DNA from 2 places in the Yimella sp. NH-Cas1 genome. Region 2 is predicted to be linked to the other one. Evidence: predicted binding sites of a transcription regulator. Region 2 holds the regulator's gene; the other holds the start of a gene.
The links. Region 2 encodes LexA, which represses DNA repair genes until DNA is damaged. Its sites were predicted from a motif close to TCGAACANNTGTTCGA; they were not measured.

Region 1 (9,503 bases), 620 kb from region 2:
GTTGGTCGACCTCGAACGCCACGTCGTCGTTCATCGTGATGCCGAACAGCTTGCTTCCCTCCGCGGTGCGGAAGATCAACCGGTTGTCGTCGTCGACCGCGTAGTTGACGGGAACGATGTGCACTTCACCGAGCAGGTGGTAGGCCAGGCGCCCGAGTTCCTGGCTGCGCAGGAACTCGTAGCACTCGAGATCGCTGAGTTCGGTCGGTCGGAACGTGTCGTCGGTCATCGTGGTTCGCCTCTCTCGCTGATTACTACTCATGGTAGTACTAGTCGCGGGCGATGGCACGGGGTAAGTTTCCGACGTGCTGAAGCAAACGCAGGTCGGGCGTCGTCGAGTTCTCCTCGGGGCGATGGGTGTGGCCGCGGCCCCCATGCTGAGCTTGGCGATCGCGCCGCCCGCGAGCGCTGTCACGAAGACGCGCTTGGATTCGACGATCGGTTCCTATGTACGCGCTCGCGGGGGACGGTCGGAATCTCGTTGTGGGACAACCGGACCGGGGTGCACTACACCTACAACTCGTTCTCCAACGAGACGCTCAGCACGGTCAAGATCCTCATCCTGTGCACGGTTCTGCGGGTGTCCCGCGAGCAGGGGCGTCCGTTGACCTCCTCCCAGCGCACCCTCATCGGACGGATGATGGGCTCGAGCGACAATGCCGCGACCGACACCTTGCTGGCGCAGGTGGGCGTCTCGAACGTCCAGCGGGTGACCCGGCTCCTCGGTCTGACGTACACGACGATCCGGGGTGGCGGCGCTGCCGGCAGTTCCACCTGGTGGGGCTATTCGACGACCGTGCCGTGGGACTTCCTGAAGCTGGAGACCTACCTGGTCAACGGGACGCCGGTGCTCACCCCTGCCGAGCGCACCTACGTCCGCTCCTGGATGTCGAACGTGACCTCCAGTCAGATCTGGGGCGTGGTCAACCCCTCCTTCGCCTCCATGGTGAACGCCGAGGTCAAGAACGGCTGGGGGCCGCGGACGGGGGGCTACCGGCTCAACTCGGTCGGCCGGATCAAGGGGTACGGCCGCGACTATCAGATGGCGATGTTGTCGCGCTCGCCGAACGGGTTCTACTACGGGCGCGACACGCTCAACGGGGTCAGCTCGATCGTCTTCCGCGAACTGGCCACGCCGCTGACCTGATCGCCCGTAGTTCCGATGCACTCGTGCTCGCGCCCTAGGAGCACAATGGATCTCGGGACGTGTTGCACCGTCCCGAGTGTGAAGAGGTGAGCAGTCATGGGGTCCCTCGAGAAGTTCGAGGCGTCGGTGGCCGATCGGGTCGCCCGACCGCCGGGCGCGTTCTGGCTCGCCACCGAGATTCCGCGCGTCGCCCTCGGTGTGCACCTGATGGCGTCGGCGGTGCCGCTGCTTGCCACCACGGCCTCCGGAGACGGCCACCCGGTCCTCGTCCTGCCCGGGTTGGGCGCGAACGACCTGTCCACCCTCGCCTTGCGCAACTTCCTGCGGTTGCGCGGCTGGCGCCCGTACGGCTGGCACCTGGGCCGTAATGTCGGTCCCACGGCCGCCGTTCGTGCCGAGCTTCCGGTCGCGATCCAGCGCATCGCTCGCCGCAACCGCGCCAAGGTCTCGGTGATCGGGTGGAGCCTGGGCGGTATCTACGCTCGCGAACTGGCTCACCAGCACCCCGAGTGCATCCGTCAGGTCATTACGCTCGCTTCGCCCTACCGGCTGCAGCACCCGCGCCAATCCCGCGCCGAATCCATGTTCACCCGGTTCGCTCATCTGCACGCACAGGATGCCGAGCAACCCACCGCGACCGGTCGAAGCGCGTACCCGCTGTCGGTGCCCTCCACGTCGTTCTGTTCCAAGGAAGACGGCATCGTGGCGTGGCAGCACTGTCTCGAGCCTGCGACCGAACATTCCGAGAGCGTTCGCGTGCGCTCGAGTCACCTGTCGATCGGCTTCGATCCGCACATGTTCTACGCGATCGCCGACCGTCTCGCCCAACCGGAGGACGACTGGCGTCCCTTCGTGCCGCCGGGTGCCCTGCGTTGCTTCTTCCCCGAGTCCGACAACCCACACGGAGATGCCGATGTCGCCTGAGAGCCCGTTCACCGCACCGCTGGCCGAGCGTGGAGCCGAGTACCGCACGGTCGATCTCGACGGTGAGGTTCACTACCTCGACTTCGGTGGCGACGGCACGCCGTTCGTGCTGGTCCATGGACTCGGCGGACATTCGTTGAACTACATGCTGATCGGACCTCTGCTGCGCGACGCGGGGTACCACGTCTACGCGCCGGATCTCGGCGGATTCGGTCTGACCCGTGCCGCGGATCGCTCGCCGACCGTGCGCAGCAACGCCAAATTGGTGCGGCAGTTCATCGAGACTGTCGTCGGGGAGCCCGCCCTCGTCGCCGGCAACTCGATGGGTGGGCTCATCTGCGCGATGGTCGCGTCCGCGCACCCCGACCTGGTGCGCGGCGTGGTGCTGCTCAACCCGGCGATGCCCGCCCCGCGCCGTCATCCCGGACGCCAGATCTCCTCTCTGCGAACGCTTTTCACTCCGGCCGCCGTCGGTATGTACAGCCGCGCACGTAAGCGTCCGATCACGCCGGAGGCGGAGGTCGACAATGCGATGCGGATCTGTTTCGCCGACTACGGCTCGCGGGACAACGACATGTTCGACGTGCATGTCGACATGGCCAAGGCTCGCCGCCAGTTCCCGGACGCGATGCAGGCACTCGGAATCGCCGCCCGGTCGATGTTCCAGGAAACCATCTCGCACGGTGCCGTGCTCGGCCGTTACCGGGCGATCAGGGTGCCCGTCCTGCTGATCCACGGCGTGCAGGACCGGTTGGTGCCGGTCGAGGCGGCGCGGTGGGCCAAGCGGGCCATCCCTCGCTGGATGTACGAGGAGTGGGAGGCCACCGGTCACGTGCCGATGATCGAGCACCCCGATCGCACCGCGAAAACCATTGTCGGATGGGTGGATTCGCATATCCGACCCGCCGCATGAAGCAACTCTCCGCCCTCGACGCGGCGTTCCTCGGGCTCGAGAACTCCACCATGACGGGCAACATCAGCAGCATCATGTTGCTGGATCCGTCCGGTCTCGACGATGAGTTCGACCTGGCACACATCACCCAGTTCGTCGCCGAGCGCCTCGACCGGGTCATCTTCTTCCGCAAGCGCCTGGCCGAGGTGCCGTTCGGCCTCGACCGGTCCTACTGGGTCGACGACGACCACTTCGACCTGAGTTACCACGTGCGAGAGAGTGCGCTGCCGCGTCCGGGCACGGTCGAGCAACTCATGGAGTTGGCGACGCGCATCCACGAGCGACCGCTCGACACCAGCCGTCCACTGTGGGAGTTGTACCTGGTGACCGGACTTGCCGATGGGCGCGTCGCGTTGATCACCAAAACGCACCACGTGGTGATCGACGGGGTGTCCGGCATGGAGGTGCTCAGTGCGCTCGTCGACCTGGAGCCACTACAGCTGACCGGGAAACCGTTCAAGTTCGTTCCGGAGCCGGCGCCGTCCTCGGTGGGTCTGCTGGCCCGCTCGGCGATCGGGATGTTGCAGCGTCCGGGCGATGCATGGACGGTCGTGACCGGCCTGGCGAAGTGGACCCCGGCGATGCTCTCGCTCAGCGCACTCAAGCCGCGTAATCCGTTGCGGCAAAAGGACGCCGATCCGGAGATCGTCACCGACTCCCTGCCGGTCCGACCACCGGTCACCACCTTCAACGGACGTATTTCGCGCCGTCGGCGGCTCGGCGTGATCGACCTGCCGTTGCACGACATCAAGACGGTCAAGAACGCGTTCGGCACGTCTGTGAACGACGTGGTGATGGCGGTGATGGCGGGCGCCGTCCGGCGATGGTTGCTGCAGGACGGGGGAGTCACCGGGACGCCGCTCGTGGCGATGGTGCCGGTGGCGGTCCGCTCGGCGGATCGGTCCGAGCAGGGCAACTTCGTCACCGCGATGCTGGCCACGCTGCCCACTCACCTCGAGGACCCGAAGGACCGCCTGCGGCGCAGTTCGAAGTTCACGAAGTCGGCACGCAAGAAGGGTGGAGCGGTGCCACCGACGGTGCTGACGTCGGCGATGCAGTTCGCGCCGCCGGTGATCTTCGGCCGTGCTGCTCGCGCGATGTGGGAGACCGGCATCTTCCGCACCATCAGGCCGTTCAACCTCATCATCTCCAACGTGCCCGGTGGCAGCCGGCAGGCATACGTCGCGGGCGCGGAACTGCAGGCGATGTACCCGCTGTCGGTGTTGGCCGACGGGATCGGGCTCAACATCACCCTGCTGGGCTACCGCGATCTGCTGCATGTGGGCATCACCACCGATCCGGAACTGGTGCCTGACCCGCAGCAGATCTGCGAGTGGGCGGTCGAGGAACTGGCGCTGTTGGTGCAGGAGGCCGAACGGCCCGCCTCACAGACTGATTGACCGGTCTCAGGCTGCTCGTCGTGCGGCCAAGGCGACCGCTGCGCTCGCCACGGCTGCGATCCACAGCCCGGCCATGACCTGTTGGGTGTGCCAGCGTGAGGCGAGCGCGGCGATGATCATCGGCAGGAAGAAGCCGAGATAGGTGAGGCAGTAGAAGACCGCGTTGGTCATCGCCAGGTGAGTCGCGTCGGCGGCGTGCTCGACGCGGGTGAGCCCGCCGACGAGGTTGAGTCCGTATCCGCACCCCAGCACCGCTCCGGCGGCAACTGCTAGCAGCGGATTCGGTTGCCACGCAACGAGAGCCACCATCGGGATGCCGACCAGCACGGCCACCATGCCGAGCAGGCTGACCACGCCCGGACGCTGCGCCTCCAGGTCACGGGCGGGCTGCTGCACCAGCACGCCGATGCCGAGCGTCACACCCGACATGGCGCCGCTGAAGGCGATCGACCAGCCGCTGATGTGCTGACCGACGAGGGCGGGGATGGTGACGATGCCCAGCGACGGGCAGGCGAACACCCACGGCGCCATCGGCGCGATGCGTCCCCAGAAATGCGTCGACAGGGCCGCGTGCGACGGGCGAGTCGCAGGGACGTCCGGCTCGCCGATCGCGACGAGATGGTCGGGGGCATGCTGGGAGCGCATCGGAGCGTTCCACACGACCGCCGCGGCAACAGCCGTCAGGGCGATGTGGACGAGGTACGGGACGACCTTGGGGCCGGCAACCCATTCGGCGAGCACCCCGGCCGCCACGGGGCCGAGGCAGAACCCGCCCGACAACGACATCGCGGCCCGACGGGCGCCCGTCCCTGCAGGTGCATCGCTGGACAGTTCCTTGACCCAGGTCGAGCCCGGCGCCATGGCGGCACCGGTTGCCATGCCGTACAGCACACGTCCGATGAACAGCAGGACGGAGTTCGATTCACCGATCGCCAGCACAGCCGAGGCGAGAGCACTGAACACCATGACCGGTCGGAGCACCGCACGGTGGCCGAAGCGTCCGGCCAGTGCAGCCGAACCCAGCAGGGCCGGGACCAGGCCGAGAACGTATGCCGCGAACATCGCGTTGACGAAGGTGGGGGTGAGTCCGTTCTCCGCGCGGTAGACCAGCAGCAGCGGGGAGAACTCGTTGGCCCCCCATCCGACGACGAACAGCGCGAACGCGACGCGCATCCATGGCTTCACCGGCACAGCCTGGCAGGCATGAATCCGGCGAGCATCACTGCAGGTGCGGACATCCGTCGTGCCCCCTCCCACCGCACCGACCGATCGGTGGGCTTGTGGACCGGTGCTCGCCGTCCGGGTCGCCGGCCTGACATGCTGCACCCATGCCGTCGTCCCGTGGTTCGCGTCCGCTCCCGCACCAGGAAGTCGTTCGTCGTGCTACCCAGCAGTACGCCTCCCTGCACCCGAAGTTGCGCGTCGCCGCTGAAGAAGCGGTCGATCTCGTCGTCGGCATCCTGGACGACGCCGGCCTCAACTACCTGACCGTCACCGGCCGAGCCAAGAGCGTCGAGTCGTTCGCCGACAAGGCCGGCCGGTTGCGGGACGGTACGCCGGTCTATCCCGACCCGATGTCCGACATCGGCGACGTGATCGGTCTGCGGGTCATCACCTACGTGCGTTCGGACGTCGCGGCGGTCGCTCAACTGCTGGCCACCGAGGCAGTCGTGCTGGACGACCGGGACATGGGCAGCGAGACCGCGAGCGAGGGGCGCTGGGGTTACGCGAGCCGGCACCTGCAGATCCAGCTCTCGGCCGAGGACCGCAAGGCCCACCCGAAGATCGGAGACCGGCACGTACAGGTGCAGATCCGTACCGTGCTGCAGCACGCATGGGCCGAGTTCGAGCACGACATCCGTTACAAGGGGACGGTTCCGGATGAGTACCGCTCCGACTTCGATCGTCGTTTCAGTCTTGCGGCGGGTCTGCTCGAGCTCGCCGACCTCGAGTTCTCGGCGATCCGCGAACGCCTGCAACGGCCGGTGCACGCGCCCTCCTCCGGCGACCCCGAGGTCGACCCGCGCATCGACCCGCGCGAGTTGGCCGCGTTCCTGGCCGGTCAGTACGCGGACGCCAGCTGGTCGCGTCCGGAGCACTACGCCTGGATGTCGGGGCTCGTCCTCGAGCTCGGGATCACCTCGCTGACCGAGCTCGCCGATGCGATCCGCAGTATCGACGTCGCGGACGTGGACCGGCGAATGGGTTATCGCAACCCGCCGGGCGCCGTCCGCCGGTTGGATGACGTCCTGCTGGTCGCGTTCGGTGAGAGGTACATCGATCTGCACGACAACTCCCACCGCGTCGACCGGCTGAAGACGCGGCTGGCGAAGATGAAGTCCGCCGGCTGACTCGCCTACGCACTCATCAGCGGCTTCTGAACGCCCAAGGCTTCCGCCGACTTTGGCTGGTTGAGCCCTACGGCGGAATGTCACCACCGCCGGCCGCAGGCTTCGGGGGCCTAGGAGCGTTCGCTGGTTGAGCCCTGCGCCCGAGGTACGAGGGCGCAGGTGCCGAAACCACGGCGACATAGACGGACACCCGACCCGCCGAGGAAGGGCTGTGCATAAATAGGCCCGCGAAGCCGGGCTGTGGATACCGTCAAGTAGCGAATTCTGTTGTCGACGAACGAAATTCAGGGACCAAACCCTTCCCCACACTGTTCGAACACCTGTACGATGAAGGTAGACCGGAAGCGCACCAAGGGAGGGTGAGTGGGCATGGTGAACGAACGCTGGTCGAGTAGCTGCGAGCCCCCAGGGGCGAGCGGCGCGATCGAGACCCGGTGCGGTTCGACGGCTGCTGAACCGGCCCCTGCGTACCCGGGCGAGGCGGGTGAGTGTGCTGGGTCGGTGCGTGAGGTGCTGCCGGATGTGTGCCGGTTGGCGTCGATCTCGGTGAATCTGAGTGATGTGGAGCTGACGGTGGCGGCGCAGTCGTTGGCGGTGATGATGCAGCAGGCGGAAGCAGCGTTGGTGGCGGTAACTGCTGAGGCGATCGAGCGGGGAGCGGTGGATCGGTCGACCGCGGCGGGTGCGGGGCAGTGGGTGCAACGGTTGTCCAGTGGTGAGGACGCGGGCTCAGTGCTCGGCGCGCAGACAGCGTCGCTCGCGGGGCCCCTGGTTCGGGTGGATCCGGTTGAGACAGAACACGATTCCGACGGTTCCGACTGTTCCGACGGTTCTGATGTGTCGTGTGCTGTGGCTGCTGGTGGTTTGGAGCCGGCGCATGCTGCCCGGGTTGCTCGGTTGGCGGACGCGTGTCGGTCGCCGTTGAATGCTCGGTTGGCTGCTGCGGTGACCTCGGGGGCGGTGAACACCACGATCGCGAATGCGGCGTTGTTCAACACCGCGAAGGTGAAAGCGGTGGTGCCGACCGCGGGTGTGGACGAGATTTATGGGTGGTTCCTGTCGCTGGCGCCGGGTGATGGGGCGCGGGCGGTGCGGGAGTTGACCAAGCGGATCCTGGCTGAGTACGGCCAGGAGGTGCTGGATGAGAAGGAAGACGCGTTGCAGCGGCACGAGTCGTTGTCGTGGACTGATCTGCCGGAGGGCATGGTGCGGTTCACCGGTGACTTCTCTGCTGATCATGCCGAGGTGATCAAGCACGCGATCGGAGCATTGTCGGCGCCGTCACCGGTGTCGGAGTGCTGCGAGGATCCGCATCACCGGCACTACCCGGGTGCGAGCAGGTCGGGTGAACCGGATCTGCGGACGCCGGGCAAGCGGCGCGCGGATGCGTTGCTGATGTTGATCATGGTGGGTGCGCAGGCTGTTGATGGTGACGGCAGTGTGAAGACGTTCGGGACGGCCCGGTTGGTGGTCACGATCGATTACGGGGTGCTCGCCAAAGCGCTTGCGGGGTTGGGCGTCACTGATGGTGGTGTGGGTGTCACACCGGACACGGTGCGGCAGTTGGCGTGTGATGCGGAGATCATTCCGATGGTGTTGGGTTCGAAGAGTCAACCGTTGAACGTCGGACGCAAAGTCCGGTTGGTCGACAAGGAACTGCGACGAGCAGTGATCCAACGAGATCGGCACTGCAGCTTCGATGGGTGCACGCGGCCGCCGGTGATGTGCGAGGTCCACCACGTTCAACCGTGGTGGACCGGTGGTGAAACATCCCTGGCGAACTCAGCCCTGTTGTGCGGCACGCATCACCGGATCGTGCACCGTGACAACCTCACCGCGACCGTTACCGACGAAACCGTGACCTGGCACCACCAAAAGAAGACCGCCTCCGCGGCCTGACCGATCGAAGCCCTCAGGTTCGACCGATGTTTTCAGTTCCACCGAGGGGTCATTCGCCAGGACATGATTCCTGTCACCACTCGGTGACGTTCTCGAGCGAAATGAATCAGAGCGACGCGAGCACTTGTAGCGTCACGACGCTGCGAGATTTGTGAGCGGCGTAGCGGTCCGTCTACTCGTGAGCAGCAAGACCGCGACCGCCTCGCACAGCACGGCGAGGACGATCGCCGCCGCTCCCACCGCGGTGCTGAGTGAGACGACAGTGGCGACCGCGCCGACGCCGATCGCGGTGGCGGCCTGCAGCGTGTAGGCGACCAGATAGAGGAACGACAGTGTGGCACCCCGGTGATGCGTAGGAGACAGGTCGTTGATGAGTCCGAGCCCGCCGGTGAACGCCAGCGCGTAGGCGATCCCGCCGACGACGCACCAGCCGAGGAACAACGGAAGCGATCCGAAGCCGCTGGCCGCCGCCATGAGTGCGAGGCTCACGAGAGTGAGCGCGGTGCCGGCCCAAATGAGAGCGCGGGCATGGAACCGCGGCAGGAAAAGGCCAGTGACCCCGATGCACGCGGATGACGTGGCCAGCAGGCTCCCGACGAGAGCGGTGTTCTCGTTGTGGGTGAACTGGTCGATCATGTGGGCGCCCAAGGACAGGAAGATCGCACCGACGCAGTAAGCCAGGCTCACCGAGAGCGTCGAGATGACGAACCCGGTCCGGAATCCGGTGGGGACGAACGGTACCTGCGGTCGCCACCGCTTCGTCATCAGTGGTCGGTCGTCCGGGGTGGCCCACACCGCCGCACCCGCCGTCACGGCAAGGACGAGCAGGA
Region 2 (9,503 bases):
CCACCACGCGTGCGGCTGCGGCGCGATCATCCCGACGACCGCGAGGTGTCGGATCGGGTGCAGGTGCTTGCGGTCGCGGGCCCGGTGATCCTCCGGATCGTCGGGATCGAAGCCCTTCCAGTCCGCCTCCACGAGGTTGCCGTGGCGCAGATCCTTGATGCCCTGGCTTCGGAACCTGAGCACCCCGCCGGCCCAACGGGTCGCCCGGTGGTTGTCGAACTCCTTCGCCACAACATTCACGCTCTTCTCCAGCAGGGCTCCGTGGTAGGGGGTGCCGAGCGACACGGTGTCGGTGACCAGGCCCGCCCACGGCGCGTCCGGCGCAGCCTGGAGCAGCGCACTGTGCACGACCAGTCCGCCCATCGAGTGGCCGACCAGCACCACCCGATCGACCGGGACTGGCCAGCGTGCGACGAGTCGGGCGAGCATGCGGCCGAGGTCGCGGCCGTTGGTCGAGACGCGCTGGCCGGTGTTGTAGCGCACCCACACCGCCGACCAGTCACCGAGCGATTCGAGGCGGCGGCCGTAGGAGAGTCGGCGGCCCTCGTCGTCGCGGCTCGCGCGCCGCTTCCACATCTGCTCGGTACCCACGAAACCGTGGACGAACACGACGAGGTTCGAGGACGCGTCCGGGTAGGCGTTCGACAGGCCTGCCTTGGTGATCGGCACGTCGTAGCCGGAACGTCGCAAGGTCATCGGGTACGAGATCGGCAGGTCGACGTCGACCAGCCGGTCTCCGGTGAGGCCTTGGACGAACGCCGCCACCGACGTCGCCCGGCGTTTCACCACCCGCGACGGAACTTGTCCCGCAACGAATCCCGCGGCCGGACGTGCGACAACTCCGGTGACGTCGAGTGCCAGTCCCAGTGAGCTGTAGGTGCCGGAGAGGACGACATCGTGGGCGAGCTCGACCGGTGTGACGACAGGCCCGAGCAGGGAGCGCGCCCGACCGAAGATCTTCGTGGTCGCCGACCCGTGGGCATCGCGTAAGCCGGCGACGAAACCACGCGCGTCCTCGCCCGCCGTCTCGGCGCGCGAGGTCGTCCCGGACTTCGTCTTGGCTGTCATCGTTCGCGATGCTACTCGCCAGTACGTGCGCTTGTGTCCTTGTAGGGTCGACACGATGAGGACGCGATGAGGACGAGCCGTCGCCTGACGTACCCCGCGCTGGGCGTGGTCGTCGCCCTGGTGGCCGGTTGCTCTGTCGGCGATGGTGACCCGACTCCCCCACCCACGACGTCCACTGTCCCGTCGAGATCGACCTCTCGCCCTGCGTCTTCGCCGGCGCCGGCTGTTGTCTCCGCGCCCGGCGTCGACCGGAATGCCTGGCGGTCGGTCGACGGCTCCGCCCGTAGGGTCGCCCAGGACGTCGCGCTGTTGGCCGGCTTCGTCACGCCGTCCGGTCAGTTGCAGATCGTGCACCGCAGCGGACCCGTGGACACCCGGCCGATCGCGTCGGTCACCAAGCTGTACGTGATGATCGCGCTGCTGGACGCGATCAGGGCGGGCAGGCTGCGCTGGGACCAGTCGCTCACCCTGCTGCGTGAGGACATCAGCGCAGGCAGCGGCTCGATGGCGGGACGGGGCGTCGGCGTTCGGATCAGGGTGATGGAGGCGGCCGGCGCGATGTTCAAGCAGTCCGACAACACCGCGACCAGCCTGTTGGTCCGGGTGCTCGGCCAGGACGCGATGAAGGCTGCACTGCGCGCTTCGGGTCATTCCCGACCTGATCTGATGATCCCGTTCCTGACGATCCGCGAGGACCTGTGGCTGCTGTACTCCCCCGACCCTGCGGCACAGCGTGCCCGTGCCGGCTGGGCCAAGGCCTCGCAGACGGGACGGCGGCAACTGATCGCACCCTCCCGCCGTGCTGACGCGAGTGGCCCCGACTTCTCGATCGGTGGCTCCTGGCGCAGCGGTCTGGGCTATTTCGCAAGCTCCGAGGACGTTGCCCGGGCCTGGGTGGCGCTCCACACCCGCGCGAAAGCGTCCCGTTCCACCCTCGCCTCGCAGATCATGACCGTGCCCTCACCCGGGTTCACCGCGCCGCGCTCCTGGACGACGGTGTGGTTCAAGAGCGGTGCGCTGGGAGGCATCGAGAACGGCACCTGGTACTCCCCGTCCCCAGAGGGCGACCAAGTGATCGTCGTGCTCGCATCGGGCGGACCGACCATCTCGGGGGTGCGCAGTCTGGCTACCAAGGCAGCCGACGAACTGGAGCGATACGCCCGAAAGCGCTGAGTCGCAACCGTTTCCCGACAGACTCACGACATGACGAAGGGCCGCCGGAAAACCGGCGGCCCTTCGCCCTCGGCTCAGCTGCAGCCGGAGGTGCTTCCGCAACCCTCGCAGACGTAGCAGCTACCGGCCGGACGCATCTTCGTGCCACAGGTCATGCACATCGGAGCGTCGGCGGCCTTGCCCTGGAACTTCTCCATCAGCTCGGCCGAGGAGTGGATCTCCGGGGAGACCTCACGCACGTCGGCAGCACCGGCGCCGGAGCTCGCCTGTGCGGCGGACACCTTCGGCGCCTCCTTGGTGGCGGCCGACTGGGAGAAGTTCTCCAGTTCGCCCTCCACGTCGTCGCCCTCATTCGAGGCGTACGAGCCGGTCTCGAGCTGGCGAGCGCGCTCCTCGGCGCTGTGGATCCCCATGAACGAACGGGTCTCGAAGTCCAGGTGGTCCAGCGCCAGGCGACGGAACACGTAGTCCATGATCGACTGCGCCATCCGCACGTCCGGGTCGTCGGTCATGCCGGCCGGCTCGAAGCGCATGTTGGTGAACTTCTCGACGTAGGTCTCCAGCGGCACGCCGTACTGCAGCGCGACCGAGACGGCGATCGAGAACGCGTCCATCACGCCGGCGAGGGTCGAGCCCTGCTTGCCGAACTTCAGGAACAGTTCACCCAGTTCACCGTTGTCGTAGGTGCTGGCGGTGAGGTAACCCTCGGCGCCACCGACCGCGAACGAGGTGGTCTGGCTGCTGCGACGCTTGGGCAGGCGACGACGGATCGGGCGGTACTCGACGACCTTCTCCGGCTCGGCGGCATCCTGCACCGGCTTAGCCTTGGCCTTGCCGTCGGACAGCGGCTGGCCGACCTTGCAGTTGTCGCGGTAGACCGCGAGCGCCTTCAGGCCGAGCTTCCAGCCCTCCAAGTGGACCTCGGCGATCTCCTCGACGGTCGCCGTCTCCGGCAGGTTGACCGTCTTGGAGATCGCACCCGACAGGAACGGCTGGCAGGCCGCCATCATGCGGACGTGGCCCATCGGGCTGATCGCACGCTCGCCCATTGCGCAGTCGAAGACCTCGTAGTGCTCGGTCTTCAGACCGGGTGCGTCGATGACGTGACCGTTGTTGGCGATGTGCTCGACGATCGCCTCGATCTGCTCGCCCTGGTAGCCGAGCTTCTTCAGCGCCCGCGGGATGGTCTGGTTGACGATCTGCATCGAGCCGCCACCGACGAGCTTCTTGAACTTCACCAGCGAGAAGTCGGGCTCGATACCGGTGGTGTCGCAGTCCATCATGAAGCCGATGGTGCCGGTCGGCGCGAGCACCGAGGCCTGCGCGTTGCGGTAACCGTTCTTCTCACCGAGCTCGATGACATCGGCCCACGCCTTGGTCGCGGCGCGGTGGATGTCGGCGTCCATCGTGTCGAGCGTGCGCACCTGGTCGTTGGCGGCCTGGTGCTTGCGCATGACCTTCTTGTGCGCCTCGGCGTTGCGGGCGTAGCCGGCGTAGGAACCGACGACACCGGCGATCTCGGCAGACCGCTTGTAGGCCGCGCCGGTGAGCAGCGAGGTGATGGCAGCGGCGAGGCTGCGGCCACCCTCGGACTCGTAGCCGTGGCCGGTGGCCATCAGCAGCGCACCGAGGTTGGCGTAACCGATGCCGAGCTGGCGGTAGTCGACGGTGGTCTTGCCGATCGCCTCGGTCGGGAAGTCGGCGAAGCAGATGGAGATGTCCATCGCGGTGATGACCATCTCGACGACCTTCTGGAAGGTCGGCACGTCGAAGGTGTCGTCTTCCTTCAGGAACTTCAGCAGGTTGAGGCTCGCGAGGTTGCAGGAGGAGTTGTCGAGCGACATGTACTCCGAGCACGGGTTGGACGCGGTGATGCGCCCCGACTCGGGGTTGGTGTGCCACGCGTTGATGGTGTCGTCGTACTGCACACCCGGGTCGGCGCACTCCCACGCGGCCTTGTTGATCTTGTCGAACAGCTCGCGGGCGTCGACTTCCTCGATGACCTCACCGGTGCCGCGGGCACGCAGACCGAACGGCTTACCGTCCTCGACCGCACGCATGAACTCGTCGCTGACCCGGACGGAGTTGTTGGCGTTCTGGTACTGGACCGAGTGGATGTCCTTGCCGCCGAGGTCCATGTCGAAACCGGCGTCGCGCAGCGCACGGATCTTGTCCTCCTCGCGCGCCTTGGTCTCGATGAATTCCTCGATGTCGGGGTGGTCGACGTCGAGCACGACCATCTTCGCCGCGCGGCGGGTGGCGCCACCGGACTTGATGGTGCCGGCGGAGGCGTCGGCGCCACGCATGAAGCTGACCGGGCCGCTGGCGGTGCCGCCGCTGGACAACAACTCCTTGGAGGAACGGATCCGCGAGAGGTTCAGGCCGGCACCGGAGCCGCCCTTGAAGATGAAGCCCTCCTCCTTGTACCAGTTGAGAATCGAGTCCATCGAGTCGTCGACGGCGAGGATGAAGCACGCCGAGACCTGCTGGGGGCTCTTGGTGCCGACGTTGAACCACACCGGGGAGTTGAAGCTGAAAACCTGGTGCAGCAGCGACCAGGTGAGCTCGTGCTCGAACAGCGTCGCGTCGTCGTCGGTGGCGAAGTAGCCGAACTCCTTGCCGGCCTTGACGTAGGTCAGCACGACACGGTCGATGAGCTGCTTGAGGCTGGTCTCACGGGCCTCGGTGCCAAGTGCGCCGCGGAAGTACTTCGTGGTGACGATCGTGGACGCGTTCAGCGACCAGAAGTCGGGGAACTCCACGCCACGCTGCTCGAAGATCGTCTCGCCGGTCTTCCAGTTCTGCTGAACGACGTCGCGACGCTCCCAGGTGACCTCGTCATAGGGATGCACGCCCGGGGTGGTGAAGATGCGTTCCACCTTCACACCCTTGCCGCTCTTGCGCGTGCGCGAGCGTGCGTTGGTCGTCTCCGTCATGATGCTCCTCCGTGGGCTTCTCGGTGTGATGCCGGTTGTGAATCTGCGTGTGATTGCTTGGAAATCGGTGGTGCGTGTGCCAGCGGTCAGCGGTCGGTCACGGTTCGATCAGTCTGAACCCGACCACCGACAGCCTCGTCGCCTGTTCGAGCTGCGGCTTGGTGACCGGCCCCGTCGGTCGAGCTGAGATCGCGTTCGGCGCGCAACAGGGCGATGGCTGCCTCGAAGTCGTCGAGATCGTCGAACGCCTGGTAGACGGAGGCGAACCGCAGGTAGGCCACCTCGTCGAGCGTGCGCAGCGGGCCGAGAATCGCCAGTCCCACGTCGTGCGCGTCGATCTCGGCCGCGCCGCCGGAGCGGATGCTCTCCTCCACCTCCTGCGCCAGCAGGGCGAGCTGGTCCTCGGACACAGGCCGGCCCTGGCAGGCCTTGCGGACGCCCACGAGCACCTTCTGCCGGGAGAACGGTTCGCTGGCGCCGGACCGCTTGACCACCGTGAGGCCGGCGGTCTCCATGGTGGAGAACCGCTTGCCGCACGACGGGCACTGGCGACGCCGTTTGATGGAGGTGCCGTCATCACTGCTGCGGCTGTCGACGACCCGGGAGTCGTCGTGTCGGCAGAACGGGCAGTGCATGGTCACCTCCTGGTGATGATCCGGGTCGGTTCGGCTCGCAAGGGCATAGGAATGCCCGGGCCACGAGGCCTTGATCGGCCCGATTGGGGATGTTCTTGTGGATAACCGGTGAAGAAGCCCGTCATTTCTGTTGAGATCCTGGGGACCTACATGTGGACAACTTACATCGGTGTAACTACTAGATGTAGGGATGCTATTCCGTTTCGACCCCAAGATGCAAGGTGTGGATCGGAAAGTCTCTCGGCCGGTCCGGCACGTTCACCAAACGTGCTGGTCACGGCGCCGAGGCGTTCGCGACTGGTCGCGACACGCCCGCGAGGCCCCGTGACACACCCGAGCCCCGTTCCCGACGATCGGGAGACGGGGCGCGCCATGTGAGCGAAGTCGTCGTCAGCGAGGAGCCGTCAACGACTGGCCCGGGTGGACATGCAGAGTATTGAGGTCGTTCGCGAGCTGAAGGCGCACGACCGCTTCGGCGACCGGCAACTGCGGGTAGGCCTGGTGCGCAACCTCGGACAGCGTCTGCCCCGGCTGCACCACCAACTGCGTCGTCGACGGCGAGGAGGCGAACGCCCGCCCGGCACCCCAGCCCGCCGCGATCAGGGTGGTGAGCACGAGCACGGCGAGCACGCGACGGCCGCGCATGGTGAGCCGAACCTCGTCCCGGTCGACTCGTGCGACCGGCTGGTTCGACGGCACGAGGGTCAGGTGACGCCGGCGCTGCAGTGTGCGGACCACACGCGGCTGATCCCAGTGAGCAACTGCACTCATGATGTTCTCCGTCCCTGGCGCGAGGCGCCGGATCAAGTTCTCCTTCGCACACGTGTGCGATAGAACGTCTGTACGATGTATAGCACGACTGTTCGAATGATGCGAGACACGCCTCGTACAAATGTTTGAAAACTGTGTCCGAGCCGCATAGCCTCTTTCCATGCTCCGCAGCCTGGCACCGACCACCGACAACCTCCCTCGAAGAGCGCTACACGGCTCGCCGACAGCGGCTTCATCGGTCGTCCAGGATGCATCACCCCGGGCATGCAGGGCCGTACCGATCGACCCGCCCGCACCACCTCACCGACGGCATGACGAAGGACGCAGACGACATGGCCAAGATCCACCAGCTGCCCGACGACGAGGGCGGCGTAGCGCTGACCACCCGCCAGCGCAAGGTCCTCGAAGTGATCCGCAACTCCGTCGACCGGCGCGGCTACCCGCCGAGCATGCGGGAGATCGGTGAGGCCGTCGGCCTGACCAGCCCGAGTTCGGTGGCCCACCAACTGTCGATGCTGGAGCGCAAGGGTTATCTGCGCCGTGACCCCAACCGTCCCCGCGCGATCGAGGTCATCTCCCCCGATCACCAGCAGGACAAGCGGGGCGTGCGTGGCGGTTCCAGCGTCACCTCGAGCGACGACTCCACCATCGACGAGACCGGCGCCGGCGACCAGCGTCCGGCAGCCTCCTACGTGCCCGTCGTCGGACGCATCGCGGCCGGCGGGCCGATCCTGGCCGAAGAGGTCGTCGAAGACGTCTTCCCGTTGCCCAAGCAGATCGTCGGTGAGGGCGACCTGTTCCTGCTCAAGGTGGTCGGTGACTCGATGGTCGACGCCGCGATCTGCGACGGCGACTGGGTCGTCGTGCGCCAGCAGCCGACCGCGACCAACGGCGACATCGTCGCCGCGATGCTCGACAACGAAGCCACCGTCAAGACGTTCAAGCGTCGCGACGGCAAGGTCTGGCTGATGCCGCACAACCCGGCGTACGACCCGATCGACGGTGACCACGCGGTGATCCTCGGCAAGGTCACGGCCGTCCTGCGGCGGGTCTGATCACCGGCGTCGATCGCCGCTCGCGTCCCGGTCGACGTCACCCAGTACGTCCCACACCGCCTCCTGCAGCACCTCGCTCAGGGGGCGGTGTACGTGTCTGGTGGCCAGATGTTCCGCTCGCGACCAACCGGTGTTGACCAGCACGATCGGGATGTCGCGCTCGGCAGCACGCCGCGCGAAACGGAAGCCGGACATCACACCGAGCGAGGATCCGACCACCAGCAGCGACTTTGCCCGCTCGAGACGGTTGAAGCAATGGGCGACCAGATCCTTGGGTACCGATTCGCCGAACATCACGACGTCCGGCTTCAGCAGGTCGCTGCCACAGGTCGGGCACACCACCAGTTCGATGTCATGGATCAGCGAGGGGTCGATGTCGACGTCGCCATCCGGGCGCAGCGGCAGGTCGCGCGCCCTCTCGGCGTCCTGCGCGAACACCGGATTGCGCGTGGCGAACTGCTGCTGGATCCACTCTCGGTCGGCAAGCGCCCGGCAGTTCAGGCAGACGGCTCGCCCGAGGTTGCCGTGCAACTCGATGACATCGCGGGACCCTGCCTGCTGGGCCAGGCCGTCGACGTTCTGGGTGATCGTCGTCTCGAACAGGCCCGCCTTCTCCAGCGCGGCGAGGTGACGGTGCGCTTCGTTGGGCCGCGCCGTCCGGAACCTCTCCCATCCGACATAGGACCGGCTCCAATAGCGTTGCCGCGCAGCGACTCCGGCCCGGAACTCGCTCACGGTCATGGGCTCCACACGGCGTACCCCGTCCGGTCCGCGGTAATCGGGCAGCCCGGATTCGGTGGACAGCCCGGCCCCGGTCATGACCAACACGTCGCCCTCGCGGAGCAGGTGTGCCAGGTGGCTGCGGTCGTCCATCGGACCTTCGTTCTCCATGGGTCGGGTCTGTTCCGAGTTCGAGGCCGCGGCTCATCGAGAGCCGGCGGGCGCATCGGTTCGTACGCTATCGGGGTGGGTCACGCTGGGTTGGCTCGCGGTGATGGGCGACAGCTGTCTCCACGGCCGGACGCGCGAACACGACCGAGGCCCCTTCGCCCCTGATCCTGCCGTTGTTGCTGGTGGTGGCGCACAGGGGCCACCGCCCCGATCAGCCGCGCCGGAGGCGGTGCGGCGGTGGCCTGGATGATGCACTCGGCGCTGCTGGTCGCCATCGGTTCGGCCGTCATGGCCCTGGGCGTCAGGCAAGGATTCGCCGCAGCGTCCCTCTGCCTCATCCTCGGGCTGGCCAGAGCCCAGGCGGGCGCTCGACCGACGTCGTTCGGGCCACGCCCGAGCTGATCGGCACACCGGCGTTCCTGGACCGGTGAGGATCTGCGGCTCGCGCTGCGATTTCATGCTGAGCAGGCGGGTCGGTCGAACGGTTTGTAGGCTGGTGCGCATGATCGACGCTGCCGGCCTCCGGGTGATTCGTGCCATCGCTGACGAGGGCAGTTTCACCGCCGCGGCGTCGTCGCTCGGTTACTCCCAGCCCGCCATCTCCCAGATGGTCCGTCGCCTCGAAGAGCGCTTGGGCACTCCCCTGGTCGAACGACTGGGCCGCAACGTGCGACTCACCGAAGCCGGTGAAGTCCTGGCCCGCCACGCCGGCGCGGTCCTCGGCGCGATCAGCGCGGCCGAATCCGAGGTCGCGGCGATCGCCGGTCTCCAGTCAGGACGCGTCCGACTCATGGCCTTCCCCTCCTCGTCCTCGACGCTGGTGCCGAAGGCACTGTCGCTGGTGAAGAAGCGTTTCCCGCAGGTGCAGGTGAGCTTCGCAGAGGGTGAGCCACCGGAGTCGCTGGCGGCCCTGCGAGCCGGCGAGTGTGACGTCGCTGTGGCCTTCACCTATGACGGGCTGGAGATCAGCAGCG

Region 1: the regulator LexA is predicted to act here: its motif matches at 7,087-7,102, upstream of MF407_RS11745 (DUF222 domain-containing protein).

What each region holds. Positions count from the first base shown of each region.
Region 1 is NZ_JAKSGG010000003.1:2,379,390-2,388,892, reverse strand. It holds gene MF407_RS11780 (pyridoxamine 5'-phosphate oxidase family protein) at 1-229, opposite strand, end outside; gene MF407_RS11775 (serine hydrolase) at 482-1,147, shown strand; gene MF407_RS11770 (hypothetical protein) at 1,244-2,071, shown strand; gene MF407_RS11765 (alpha/beta hydrolase) at 2,061-2,984, shown strand; gene MF407_RS11760 (wax ester/triacylglycerol synthase family O-acyltransferase) at 2,981-4,423, shown strand; gene MF407_RS11755 (MFS transporter) at 4,430-5,608, opposite strand; gene MF407_RS11750 (GTP pyrophosphokinase) at 5,752-6,774, shown strand; gene MF407_RS11745 (DUF222 domain-containing protein) at 7,144-8,673, shown strand; gene MF407_RS11740 (MFS transporter) at 8,806-9,503, opposite strand, start outside.
Region 2 is NZ_JAKSGG010000003.1:1,761,208-1,770,710, forward strand. It holds gene MF407_RS08805 (hypothetical protein) at 1-1,068, opposite strand, end outside; gene MF407_RS08810 (serine hydrolase) at 1,135-2,241, shown strand; gene MF407_RS08815 (vitamin B12-dependent ribonucleotide reductase) at 2,316-5,177, opposite strand; gene nrdR (transcriptional regulator NrdR) at 5,264-5,812, opposite strand; gene MF407_RS08825 (LysM peptidoglycan-binding domain-containing protein) at 6,203-6,583, opposite strand; gene lexA (transcriptional repressor LexA) at 6,916-7,638, shown strand; gene MF407_RS08835 (Sir2 family NAD-dependent protein deacetylase) at 7,639-8,529, opposite strand; gene MF407_RS08840 (hypothetical protein) at 8,767-8,931, shown strand; gene MF407_RS08845 (LysR family transcriptional regulator) at 9,032-9,503, shown strand, end outside.